2 linked regions of the Leptothrix cholodnii SP-6 genome follow. The protein of the gene in region 1 interacts with the protein of each later gene in a pairwise test. Links are inferred from orthologs where the notes say so. Each region holds a gene or a part of one and is shown on either strand. Other genes may lie near its edges.

The links.
Region 2: the proteins of araC (region 1) and LCHO_RS00655 interact in binary tests that used the Escherichia coli proteins (3 or more experiments, as listed by UniProt). The link is inferred for Leptothrix cholodnii SP-6 from one-to-one orthologs.

What each region holds. Positions count from the first base shown.
Region 1 is NC_010524.1:3,535,525-3,543,381, forward strand. Bases 2,142-5,120 are described here. They hold araC (arabinose operon transcriptional regulator AraC), read right to left. Parts: upstream 4,131-5,120; coding sequence 3,153-4,130; downstream 2,142-3,152. Other genes in these bases: LCHO_RS15940 (bifunctional diguanylate cyclase/phosphodiesterase), read left to right, coding at 2,142-2,449; LCHO_RS15945 (phosphoribosylanthranilate isomerase), read left to right, coding at 2,480-3,151; mmsB (multiple monosaccharide ABC transporter permease), read right to left, coding at 4,159-5,120. Outside these bases: LCHO_RS15935 (alpha/beta fold hydrolase), read left to right, coding at 1-598; more of LCHO_RS15940, read left to right, coding at 647-2,141; more of mmsB, read right to left, coding at 5,121-5,403; mmsA (multiple monosaccharide ABC transporter ATP-binding protein), read right to left, coding at 5,405-6,910; chvE (multiple monosaccharide ABC transporter substrate-binding protein), read right to left, coding at 7,013-7,857. UniProt on the Escherichia coli protein: Transcription factor that regulates the expression of several genes involved in the transport and metabolism of L-arabinose. Functions both as a positive and a negative regulator.
Region 2 is NC_010524.1:130,651-135,804, forward strand. The notes cover bases 2,161-5,154. They hold LCHO_RS00655 (tyrosine recombinase XerC), read left to right. Parts: upstream 2,161-3,185; coding sequence 3,186-4,124; downstream 4,125-5,154. Other genes in these bases: dapF (diaminopimelate epimerase), read left to right, coding at 2,161-2,399; LCHO_RS00650 (DUF484 family protein), read left to right, coding at 2,509-3,189; xylB (xylulokinase), read right to left, coding at 4,156-5,154. Also shown: LCHO_RS00635 (lysophospholipid acyltransferase family protein), read left to right, coding at 1-570; LCHO_RS00640 (LpxL/LpxP family acyltransferase), read left to right, coding at 567-1,451; more of dapF, read left to right, coding at 1,506-2,160. UniProt on the Escherichia coli protein: Site-specific tyrosine recombinase, which acts by catalyzing the cutting and rejoining of the recombining DNA molecules.

The DNA.
Region 1 (7,857 bases):
CCTGGTCTGCGGCCATGACCGCGGCGCACGCGTGGCGCACCGCATGGCGCTCGACTTCCCGGAGTGCGTCGACCGCCTGTGCCTGATCGACATCGTGCCCACGCTGACGATGTACGAGCGCACCGACATGGCCTTTGCCACCGCCTACTACCACTGGTTCCACCTGATCCAGCCGGCGCCGCTGCCCGAACGCATGATCGGCGGCAACGCCCGCTACTACCTGCACGCCAAGCTCGGCGGCTGGGGCACCGACGGGCTCGATCACGTCGAGCCGCCGGCGCTGCTCGACTACGAACGCTGCTTCTGCACCGCCCAGGGCATCCACGCTGCGTGTGAGGATTACCGCGCCAGCGCCAGCATCGACTTGCAGCATGATCGGCAGTCGCACCAGGCCGGTCACAAGGTCGCTTGCCCGGTCCATGTGCTGTGGGGCGAGCGGGGCGTGATCCACCGCCTGTTCGATCCGCTGGCCGACTGGGGCGCGGTCTGCGAAGGCCCGGTCACCGGCGAATCGCTGCCAGCCGGCCACTTCATCCCCGAAGAGCTTCCCGAAGCCACGGCTCTGGCGCTGCGCCGGTTCCTGTCGGCCGAGTGCTAGCATTTTGACTGGCTCCGATCTGCGCGGGCTCGCACCCGGTTTGCCGCCATGAAAACCTTGCGCATCGTGATTCTCGAAGAGGACACCGACACCCCGGCGGCCTTGCGTGCCGGCGGTCATGGCAGCCTCGACCTGCGCTCGCTCGAGGGCCTGAGCGGCACCGACGTGGCCTCGCTGCTGCGCGAGCGCTCGATGCCGGCACCCTTCGTCGACACCAGCACCGACAGCCTGGGCGGCGCGCACAGCGGCTTGGGCGCGTCGTCCGACTTCGAACACGAATTGCGCTCGGCGCTGCAGTCGCAGGCCGGCCCCACCATGACGCTGCTGCTGGGCAGCAGCGAGTCCGGCCCCGACAGCGCACCGCGTGGCAGCCACGCCGCCAGCCTGCCGTTCGAGCGCCTGAACGCCAGCCTGATGCGGGCGCTGCGGCGCCACGAACTCGAAGCCGCGCTGGTCGAGTCCGAGACCCGGCTGCGTCGCATCGGCCTGGCCGATCGCCTCACCGGCCTGCCCAGCCGCGAGCTGTTCCTCGACCGCCTCGAACAGGCCGCATCGGCGGTGATGCGCGGCGGTTATGCGTTCGCCACCCTGATGGTCGGCTTCGAGTGGCCCGCCAACCTGACCGACGGCCTGAGCACGAGCAGCGCCGACAGCCTGATCGAAACCCTGTCGCGGCGCCTGCAGCGCCTGGGCCGGCGCTCCGACAGCTACGCGCGCATCGGCGGCCACACCTTTGCCGCGCTGCTGCTGGGCAACAACAGCGTCGGCGGCTCGACCTCGATGGCGCACAAGATCGCCGAACAGCTGGCCCGGCCGCTGATGGTCGACGGCCGCTCGATGGATCCGATCGTCAGCGTCGGCGTGGCCCTGTGCCCGCAGCACGGCACGGACGCGCGCAGCGTGCTGCTGCACGCCCAGGCCGCGATGGAGCAGGCCCAGCACAGCCGCCATCCGGTCGCGGTCTACGACGCCCGCTACCACCGCAGCAGCCACGCCGCGCTGCACCCCGACGCCGCCGCGATGCCGCCCGGCGACGAGGCCCTTGCACCGCTGCTGGCCGAGGCGCTCGAACGGCGCCAGTTCACGCTCGCCTTCCAGCCGGTGGTCGACCTCAAGGCCGGGCCCGACGGCAGCCTCGACTGGACGCTGCGCCGCCTCGAAGTCCTGGCGCGCTGGCACAGCCCGGCGCACGGCCACATCGCGCCGGCGGTGTTCATCCCGGTGGCCGAACACCACGCGCTGATCGGCCAGCTCACCGACCAGCTGCTCGACCAGGCGCTGAGCGCCGCCACGCCGTGGCGCAGCCAGACGCTGGTGCCGGCGATCTCGCTCAACCTGTCGGCCCACCTGCTCGACGACCCGGACCTGCCCGACCGGGTGCAGTCGGCGCTGCAGGCCCACAAGTGGCCGGCCGGCGCCCTGATGCTCGAGGTCTCGGCGTCCGCGCTGGCCCAGCCCAGCCAGCAGGCGCACGACGTGCTCGCACGCCTGGGCCAGCTCGGCGTGCGGCTGGTGCTCGACGATTTCGGCAGCGGCCTGGGCGCCTACCTCGCGCTGGCCGAGCTGGGCTCGCTGGCCGAACTGAAGATCGACCTGCGCGCGCTGCGCCGCAACGCCGGCAGCGCGCGCAGCGACCGCGGCGCCGCGGTACTGCGATCGCTGATCACGCTGGCGCAGGGGCTGGGCGCCGAGGTCATCGCCAAGGGCGTCGAAGACGCCGGCACCGCCGCCTGGCTGCAGCAGCTGGGCTGCCACGCCGCGCAGGGCCACGCCTGGAGCCGGCCGCTGCCCGCCGAACAGGTGCGGGCCTGGTGCACGGCGCAGGCGGCGACGCGGCAGCTGCGACACTGAGCGTCGCCCCGCCACTCCGTACTGCTGCCGATGCGACTGCGCCGCCCTTTCGTCAAGATCTGCTGCATCTCCAGCCCCGAAGAAGCGCAGCTCGCGATTGCTGCGGGCGCCTCGGCGCTGGGTCTGGTCTCGGCCATGCCCAGCGGGCCGGGCGTGATCGACGAGGACCTGATCGCCCAGATCGCCGCGGTGGTGCCGCCGGGCATCGACACCTTTCTGCTGACGTCGCGGCAGGACGCCACCTCGATCATCGAACAGCACCGGCGCTGCCTCACGACCACGCTGCAGCTGGTCGACGCGCTGCCCGAGGCCGAGCTGCGCCGGCTGCGCCGCAAGCTGCCGGGCGTGCAGCTGGTGCAGGTGATCCACGTCATCGGCGAGCAGTCGGTGGCGCAGGCGCTGGCAGTGGCGCCGCTGGTCGATGCGCTGCTGCTCGACTCGGGCAACCCGGCGCTGGCGGTCAAGCAGCTCGGTGGCACGGGGCGCACGCACGACTGGGCGCTGAGTCGGCGCATCGTCGCGCACAGCGGCGTGCCGGTGTTCCTGGCCGGCGGCCTGCGCGCCCACAACGTCGCCGAAGCCATCGCCGAGGTGCAGCCGCACGGCCTCGACCTGTGCAGCAGCGTGCGCAGCGACGGCCGGCTCGATGCGGTCAAGCTGCAAGCGTTCTTCGACGCCGTCGCGGCCACCGCACCGATCTGATTCAGCCCGCCTGCGCCAGCGGCGAGCGGGTGTCCGGCGCCTCGGCCGCCGCCTCGCCCCACGGGTCATGCGATTCCTCGCTGCTGCGCCGGAACTCGCTCGGGCTCACGCCCACGCGCTTGCGGAACACCCGCGAGAAATACAGCTGGTCGTCGTAGCCGACCCGCGCGCCGATGCTGGAGATCGGCGTGCCGGTGCTCAGCAGCATGTGCTTGGCCAGGATGATGCGCTGGTCCTCGCGCCAGCGCACGATGCTCACGCCCATCTGCTCACGGAACAGGTGCGCCAGCCGCGACGGCGACAGGCAGACGTGGCGCGCGATCTCCTCCAGGCTCAGCTCGTGCGCCAGGTTGTTGGCGATGAACTGGCAGGCCGACTGCACCCGCGCATCGAGCGACCGGGATTCATAACCCGGCGCCTCTTCGTGGCAGCGGATCAGCAGGCGCTCGAGCAGGTTGATCGCCAGCTCCTCGGAGGTGCGCCGCCCGCCGCGGTGGGTGGCGTCGATCTGCACGAACAGGTCCTCGATCTCCTTGCGCACCGCCGGATCGGCCAAGCGCAGCCGACCCACGCCGGTGCCGGTTCCCGCACCGGCCTCTGCGCCTGCGCCATCGCCCTGCCCCGGCCAGGTCAGCCAGTTGGCCCAGAAACCTCGCGGACGGAAATAGACCCAGCGATGGAACCACTCCGGGCTGTGAGGCGCGCGGCCGTAGTCGTGCGCCACACCGGGCGGAAACAGCAGCAGGTCGCCCGGCTCGCACTCGAAGGCCCGGTCGCCGTCGACCACCTTGCCGCGGCCTTGCACGGTCAGGTTGATGATCCAGCCCTTCATGCCGCCGGGGCGGTCGATGAAGAAGTCGAGCGCGCCGCCCTGCACGATCGGCGTCAGGCCCGCCACCAGGTAGAGGTTGAACGAATAACCCGGCAGCAGCGGGTTGAGCTGCTGCGCGGCATCGTGGCTGGGACGCAAACTGGGCATGGACGCGGGGTACGGAGAACGCCGCCGCTCAGGCCGACTTGTTCTTGTTGTAGACGTCGACGAACACCGCCGCCAGCAGCACCAGGCCCTTGATGACCTGCTGGTAGTCGATGCCGATGCCCAGGATCGACATGCCGTTGTTCATCACGCCCATGATGAAGGCGCCGATCACCGCGCCCATCACCTTGCCCACGCCGCCCGAGGCCGAGGCGCCGCCGATGAAACAGGCCGCGATCACGTCGAGCTCGAAACCCAGCCCCGCCTTGGGCGTGGCGGTGTTCAGGCGCGCCGCGAACACCAGGCCGGCCAGCGCGGCCAGCACGCCCATGTTGACGAAGGTGTAGAAGCTCAGCCGCTCGGTCTTGATGCCCGAGAGCTTGGCTGCCTTCTCGTTGCCACCGAGCGCGTAGACGCGCCGGCCGATGGTGGTGCGGCTGGTGACGAAGTCGAACAGACCGATCAGCAGCGCCATCACGATCAGCACGTTGGGCAGGCCCTTGTACGAGGCCAGCATGTAGCTGAAATAGATCAGCATGGCCGCGAACACGCCGATCTTGGCGAAGAAGAAACCCGCCGGCTCGGCCTCGATGCCGTGCTTGATCTGGTTGCCGCGCGAGCGCAGGCTGGCCAGCGCCAGCGCACCGGCCACCGCCGCGCCGATCAGCAGCGAGGTCAGCCGCAGCGACTCGGTACTGAACAGGTCGGGGATGAAGCCCGAGCTGAGCGCCTGGAAGGTCTCGGGGAACGGCCCGACCGACTGGCCGTTGAGCAGCGCCAGCGCCAGCCCCTTGAACACCAGCATGCCCGCCAGCGTGACGATGAACGACGGGATGCGAAAGAACGCCACGAAGTAGCCCTGCGCCGCACCGATCAGCCCGCCCACCACCAGGCAGACCAGCGTGGCGCTCAGGTAGTGCCACTCGTGATTGACCATCAGCACCGCCGCCAGCGCGCCGATGAAACCGCACACCGATCCCACCGACAGGTCGATGTGGCCAGCCACGATCACCAGCAGCATGCCCAGCGCCATGATGACGATGTAGCTGTTCTGCAGCACCAGGTTGGTGAGGTTGAGCGGCTGCATCAGCGTGCCGTCGGTCATGACCTGGAAGAAGGCCATGATCGCCACCAGCGACAGCAGCATGCCGTACTCGCGGAAGTTGCTCTTGATGAAGTCGAGCGCCGACTTCGAGCCGGCGGCGCCGGGTTCGGCATGATCGGCCGGCGGCGTGGCCACGGGGGCCACAGCATGGGCGGCGAGGTTGTTGTCCATCTCAGTTCACTTTCACGATCGCGCGCATGATCTTTTCCTGCGACGCTTCAGAGGCCGGCATCTCGGCCACGAAGCGGCCTTCGTTCATCACGTAGATGCGGTCGGACATGCCGAGCAGCTCGGGCATCTCCGACGAGATCACGATCACGCACTTACCTTCAGCGGCGAGCTGGGCAATGATGGTGTAGATCTCGTACTTGGCACCGACGTCGATGCCCCGTGTGGGCTCGTCGAGGATCAGCACCTCGGGCTCGGTGAAGAGCCATTTGCTCAGCACCACCTTCTGCTGGTTGCCACCCGACAGGTGCACGGTCTTCTGGCCGACGCCGGCACAGCGGATGCGCAGCTTGTCGCGGTATTGCTGGGCCACCGAATACTCGCGCCCCGCATCGATCACCACGCCGTTCGAGACCCGCTCCAGGCTGGCCAGCGAGGTGTTGAACTGGATGTCCTCGCTGAGCACCAGGCCGTTGCCCTTGCGGTCTTCGGTCACGTAGGCCAGGCCGTGGGCCACCGCCTTGCCGACCGTACCGACGTCGATGACCTGGCCGTTCTTGAGCACCTGGCCGCTGATGCGCCGGCCCCACGAGCGGCCGAACACGCTCATCGCCAGCTCCGTGCGGCCCGCGCCCATCAGGCCGGCGATGCCGACGATCTCGCCGCGCCGCACCTGCAGGTTGACGCCCTTGATGACCTCGCGCTCGGCGTGCAGCGGGTGATGGACGTGCCAGTCGCGCACCTCGAACACGGTCTCGCCGATGTGGGGCGTGCGCTTGGGATAACGGTCGGCCATCTCGCGCCCGACCATGCCGCGGATCACGCGGTCCTCGCTCACCGCGCCGGCGCTGCAGTCGAGTGTCTCGACCGTGCTGCCATCGCGCAGGATGGTGATCGAGTCGGCCACGCGCGAGATCTCGTTGAGCTTGTGCGAGATCAGGATGCAGGTGATGCCCTGCGCCTTCAGGCCCAGCAGCAGGTCGAGCAGCGCCTGGCTGTCGTTCTCGTTCAGGCTGGCGGTGGGCTCGTCGAGGATCAGCAGCTTGACCTCCTTCGACAGCGCCTTCGCAATCTCCACCAGCTGCTGCTTGCCCACGCCGATGTCGGTGATCAGCGTGGCGGGCGACTCTTTCAGGCCGACCTTCTTCAGCAGCGCCTGGGTGCGGCTGTGCGCGGCCATCCAGTCGATCACGCCATTCCTGGCGGTCTCGTTGCCGAGGAAGATGTTCTCGGCGATCGACAGCAGGGGCACCAGCGCCAGCTCCTGGTGGATGATGATCACGCCGACCTGCTCGCTGTCGTGGATGCCACGAAAGCGCCGCTCGGCGCCCTGGTAACGGATCTCGCCGCTGTAGTCGCCGTGCGGGTACACGCCCGACAGCACCTTCATCAGCGTCGACTTGCCGGCGCCGTTCTCGCCGACGATGGCGTGGATCTCGCCGGCGCGCACGCGCAGGTTGACCTTGTTGAGCGCAACCACCCCGTGAAAGGTCTTGCGGATGTCGCGCATCTCGAGGAGCGTTTCCAACGGAGTTCCTTGCTGACGGGTCTTGAGGTGGATGGGAAAAGGTCCCGCGCCTGTCGACACGGGACCCGGCCCAACCCGGTCACATCACTTGACCTGCGATTCCTTGTAGTAGCCGCTGCCGATCAGCACCGGCTTCCAGTTGGAGACGTCCACGCTCACCGGCTTCAACAGGTACGAGGGCACCACCTTCACGCCGTTGTTGTAGGTCTTGGTGTCGTTGATCTCGGGGGTCTTGCCCGACAGCATCGCGTCGACCATGTTGGCCGTCACCTTGGCCAGCTCGCGGGTGTCCTTGAAGACGGTCGAGTACTGCTCGCCCTTGAGCATCGACTTGACCGACTGCACCTCGGCGTCCTGGCCGCTCACCACCGGGCACGGCTGCTTGGCGGTGCAGTAGCCCACGCCCTTGAGCGAGGACAGGATGCCGATCGACAGGCCGTCATACGGCGACAGCACGGCGTCGACCTTGTCCTTGCCGTAGTAGGCCGACAGCAGGTTGTCCATGCGCGCCTGTGCCACCGCGCCGTCCCAGCGCAGCGTGCCGACCTTGTCCATGCCCATCTGCTTGCTGCGCACCACCAGCTTGCCGCTGTCGATGTAGGGCTTGAGCACGCTCATCGCGCCGTCGTAGAAGAAGAAGGCGTTGTTGTCGTCCGGGCTGCCACCGAACAGCTCGATGTTGAACGGGCCCTTGCCGGCCTTGAGGCCCAGCTTGTCGACGATCGAGCCGGCCTGCAGCACGCCGACCTGGAAGTTGTCGAAGGTGGCGTAGTAGTCGACGTTCTTGCTGCCCTTGATCAGGCGGTCGTAGGCGATGACCTTGATGCCCTTGTCGGCCGCGTTCTGCAGCACCTTGGACAGCGTGGTGCCGTCGATCGAGGCGATCACCAGCACCTTGACGCCCTTGGTGACCATGTTCTCGACCTGCG
Region 2 (5,154 bases), 3.4 Mb from region 1 along the record:
GAGCGCTTCGGCCACGTCCAGCCGATGACCGCGCTCTACCGGCCGGCCCGCAAGGCCTGGCTGCGCGATCTGGTGGCCGGCTCGCGCAACCGCCCCGGCCTGCTGACCGCGCCGGCCACGCTGTCGGGCGTGCGGCAGATGATCCGCGCGCTGCGCAACGGCGGCACGATCGGCCTGCTGCCCGACCAGGTGCCGCCCGAAGGCATGGGCGTGTGGGCGCCGTTCTTCGGCCGGCCGGCCTACACCATGACGCTGGCCGCACGGCTGGTGCAGCAGACCGGCGCAGCCTGGCTGCCGGTGGTCTGCGAGCGGCTGCCGGACGCGCGCGGCTACGTGATCCGCGTCGACCCCCCGACCGAGCCGATGCCGGGCACGCCCGGCGCCCCGCCGGTCGACACGAGCACCGATCCCAACGCGGTGGCCATCGCCGCGGCCACCCTCGTCAACCGCGCGATGGAACGCCTGATCCTCGGCCTGCCGGGCCAGTATCTGTGGGGCTACCACCGCTACAAGAATCCCCGTCAGGCCGAGGCGGCGAGCGATGCGCCGCAGGCTGGGGGCAACCCATGAGCGATTTCTCCGCAAACGTCCTGCTCGGCCTGCTCAAGCTGCTGCAGCGCCTGCCGCTGCGCCTGCAGGCGGCGCTCGGCCGTGGCCTGGGCTGGCTGTTCTGGCACCTGGCCAGCGCGCGCCGCAAGGTGGCGCTGCGCAACCTGGCGCTGTGCCTGCCCGAACTCGGCGAGGCCGAACGCGAGCGCATCGCCCGCGAGCACTTCGGCTGGCTCGGCCGCAGCCTGCTCGAGCGCGGCCTGCTCTGGTACGCATCGCCCGAGCGGCTGCGCAGCCTGATCCAGGTCGAGGGCGACGTCGGCCTGGCCGAACGCAGCGCGCGGCCGGTGATGTGGCTGGTGCCGCATTTCCTGGCGCTCGACGTCGCGGGCACGGCGACCCAGCTGTTCCAGACCCGCCGGGTCGGCTCGATCTACCAGACCCAGAGCAACCCGGTCTTCGACGCCGCGATGCGCCGCGGCCGGCTGCGTTTCGGTGGCGGCGAGGTCTTCCCGCGCAGCGACAGCGCCAAGCCGCTGATCCGCGCCATCAAGCGCGGCGACGCCTTCTTCAACCTGCCCGACATGGACTTCGGCGCGCGTGACGCCGCCTTCGTGCCCTTCTTCGGCGTGCCGGCGGCGACGCTGCTGGCGCCTTCGCGCATGGCGCGCGCGCTCGACATGGTGGTGCAGCCGGTGGTGGCCGAACTGCTGCCCGGCGGCGAGGGCTACCGGGTGCGTTTCCTGCCGGCCTGGAACGACTTCCCGAGCGCCGACGCCGAGGCCGACACCGCCCGCATGAACCGCTGGATCGAGAGCGAGATCCGCCGCAATCCGGCGCAGTACCTGTGGGTCCACAAGCGCTTCAAGACCCGCCCGCCGGGTGAGCCGGGCTTCTACTGAAACACGCGTGCAATCGGTAATCCCCACCGCCAACCCAGGCTGATAATCGCGCCCATGCGATTGCACTTCACCAAGATGCAGGGCGCGGGCAACGACTTCGTCGTGCTCGACGCCACCCGCGCGCCGCTGGCGCTGAGCGCAGCCGACTACCGGTTCCTGGGCGATCGGCGCTTCGGCGTCGGCGCCGACCAGATCCTGGTGGTCGAGCGCAGCACCACCCCGGGCGTCGATTTCCGGTACCGCATCTTCAACGGCGGCAGCGGCGACGAGGTCGAGCAGTGCGGCAACGGCGCACGCTGCTTCGCGCGCTTCGTGCGCGACAACGGCCTGAGCCAGCAGGTGCGCGTCAAGGTCGAGACCGTCAACAGCCTGATCGAGCTGCACGTCGAGGCCGACGGCCGCGTCACCGTCGACATGAACCAGCCGATCTTCGAGCACGCGCTGATCCCGTTCGACTCCGCCGGCCTGAGTGCGCGGCCGCACAACGGCCACGGCAACGGCTTCGAGCTGTGGCCGCTGCAACTGCCCGGCGCCAGCCTGCCGTCGGTCGACGTGGCGGTGCTGTCGATGGGCAACCCGCACGCCGTGCAGCGCGTGCACGACGTCGACACCGCGCCGGTGGCCGAGATCGGCCCGCGCGTCGAGACCCATGCGCGCTTCCCGCGCCACGTCAACGCCGGTTTCATGCAGGTGATGTCGCGCCGCGAGGTGCGCCTGCGCGTGTTCGAGCGCGGCGCCGGCGAAACGCTCGCCTGCGGCACCGGCGCCTGCGCCGCCGTGGTGGCCGGCATCCGGCTGGGCTGGCTCGACCCCGAGGTCGACGTGCAGACCCGCGGCGGCCTGCTCACCATCGCCTGGGCCGGCCTGGGCCACCCGGTGCTGATGACCGGTCCGGCACAGACCGTCTTCACCGGCGACATCGACCTGCCGACCACCTCGGTTCAATGAAGGCAGGCGCCACATCCAACGACGAGCGGGCCGCGCGCCGGGCCGCTCCCAAGCCGGCCCGCATCCCCCCGGGGGATCGGCCGATGGACCCATCGGACGAGGGGCCGACATGACCATTCAAGGCATCACCGAAGGCGACATCGCCAACTACCTGGCCAACACGCCGGGCTTCTTCGAGCGCCACGCGCAGCTGCTGGCCAGCGTCGAGCTGGCCAATCCGCACGGCCAGCGCGCGGTCTCGCTGCAGCAGCGCCAGATGGAGATGCTGCGCGAGCGCATCCGCGGGCTCGAGCGCCGCATCATGGACATGATCCGCCACGGCCAGGAAAACGCCGCGCTGACCGACCGCCTGCACCAGTGGACCCGCGCGCTGATGCTGGTCGAAGACGCCCGCGACCTGCCCGACATGCTGGTGCTCGACCTGCAGGAGCAGTTCCAGATCCCGCAGGCCGCGCTGCGCCTGTGGGACCTGGCGCCGGCCTTTGCGGGCGCCGCCTTCGCCAGCGACGTCAGCGACGAGGTGCGCAGCTTCACCGCCGGCCTGTCGACGCCCTATTGCGGCGCCAACGCGGCCTTCGAGCCGGTGCACTGGCTCGAGGCGCCGCAGACCGTGGCGTCGCTGGCCCTGATCCCGATCCGCCGCCTCGCCAGCAGCCCGGCCTTCGGCCTGCTGGTGCTGGCCTCGCCCGACCCGACCCGCTACAGCGCCGAGATGGGCACCGAGTTCCTGGTGCGCCTGGGCGAGATCGCCAGCGCCGCTCTCGCACGCCTGCTGCCACGCGACGAGTGACGTCCGAGGCGGCCCCGCTCGGCGATACCAGCATCGCCTTCCTGCAGCACCTGCAGGTGCAGCGCCGGCTCGCGCCGCGCACGCTGACGATGTATGGCGCCGCGCTGCTGCGCCTCGAACACGCCGCGGCCGAGCAGCAGCTCGCGCTCACCCAGGTGCGCCCGCCGCACGTGCGGCGCTGGGCCGCGATGCTGCACGGCCAGGGGCTGGGCCCGCGCAGCATCGCCATCCACCTGGCGGCCTGGCGCGGGCTCTACCGCTGGCTCGGCCGCGAGGGGCAGGTCAGCGCCAACCCGGTCGACGGCCTGCGTCCGCCCAAGGCCGGCCGGCCGCTGCCGAAGGCGCTGGCGGTCGACGAGGCCGTCGTGCTGGCCGATCACCACGACCCGGCCACCGACCCGCTGCTCGACCTGCGTGACCACGCCATGACCGAGCTGCTGTACGGCTGCGGCCTGCGCGCGGCCGAACTGATCGGCCTGGACTGCATCGCCGGGCCCGACGCCGCCGGCTGGATCGACCTGGAGGGTGGCGACGCCCAGGTGCTCGGCAAGGGCAGCAACCGCCGCATCGTGCCGGTCGGCCCGCCGGCTGTGGCCGCCGTGCAGGCCTGGCTGGCGGTGCGCCATCAGATGGCCAGGGCCGGTGAGCTGGCCCTGTTCGTCAGCCGCCGTGGCACCCGGCTGACCGATTCGCAGCTGCGCCGGCGCCTGGCGCAACGCGCGCAAAGCGCCGGCCTGACCAGCCACGTGCACCCGCACATGCTGCGCCACAGCTACGCCAGTCACCTGCTGCAATCGAGCGGCGACCTGCGCGCCGTGCAGGAGCTGCTCGGCCACGCCCAGATCAGCACCACGCAGGTCTACACCCGGCTCGACTACCAGCACCTGGCTCGCATCTACGACGCCGCGCATCCGCGTGCCAGGCGCAAGCCTTGAGGCTGGGCCTGGCGGGGGTTAACGGGTAACTTCAACCAGCCGCACCCGTCGCGGATGTGGCCGAAAACTCCTCGCGCAGCGCCGCATAGAGCCGCCGGAAGCGCCGATGCCGCGGCAGCAGCTGCGCCGCCCGCGCCGCGTCGGGCTCGAACACCGCGGCCACCGGTGGCGCCAGGCAGACGTCCTCGATCCGGGCGCCGTCAGCCAGCCACGCCAGCCGTGCCGCGCCGAGCGCGCCGCCGGCCTCGCCGCCCTGGCGCGTCACCATCGGCACGCCGATCGCATCGGCCAGCAGCTGCGCCCACAGCGCGCTGCGCGCGCCACCGCCGACCAGGCTGAGCGACTGCACCTCGCCCGGCGCCGTGCCCAGGCTGTGCCAGCCGTCGAGCAGGCCGAACGTGACGCCCTCGACCACCGCGTAGGCCAGCGCCGCGGCGTCGTGTTCATTGTTCAGGCCGAAGAACACGCCCTGCGCGTGCGGGTTGTTGTGCGGCGTGCGCTCGCCGTTGAGGTAGGGCAGGAAGACCGGCGCCTGCGCGCGCTGCAACGGCGTCAGCGCCGCCACCGTGTCGAGCAGCGCCGCCTCGCTGTGCGCGCCCAGCAGGTTCTTGACCCAGCGCAGGCCGTTGGCGGCGCTGAGCATCACGCTCATCTGGTGCCAGCGCCCGGGCAGCGCGTGGCAGAAGGCGTGCATCGCGTGGGCCGGATTGGGCCGGAAGCGGTCGCTGGCCAGGAAGATCACGCCCGAGGTGCCCAGCGACACGAAACCCTCGCCCGGCCGCACCGCGCCGATGCCCACCGCGCTGGCCGCGTTGTCGCCGCCGCCACCCGCCACCGGGATGCCCGCCGTCAGGCCCCAGCGCGCCGCCAGCGCCGGCTTGAGCGTGCCCGACACCTCGCTGCCCTCGACCAGCCGCGGCATCTGCGACTCGTCCATGCCGCAGGCCGCCAGCACCTCGGCCGACCAGCGCCGCTGTGCGACATCGAGCCACAGCGTGCCGGAGGCGTCGCTCATCTCGCTGACGGCCTC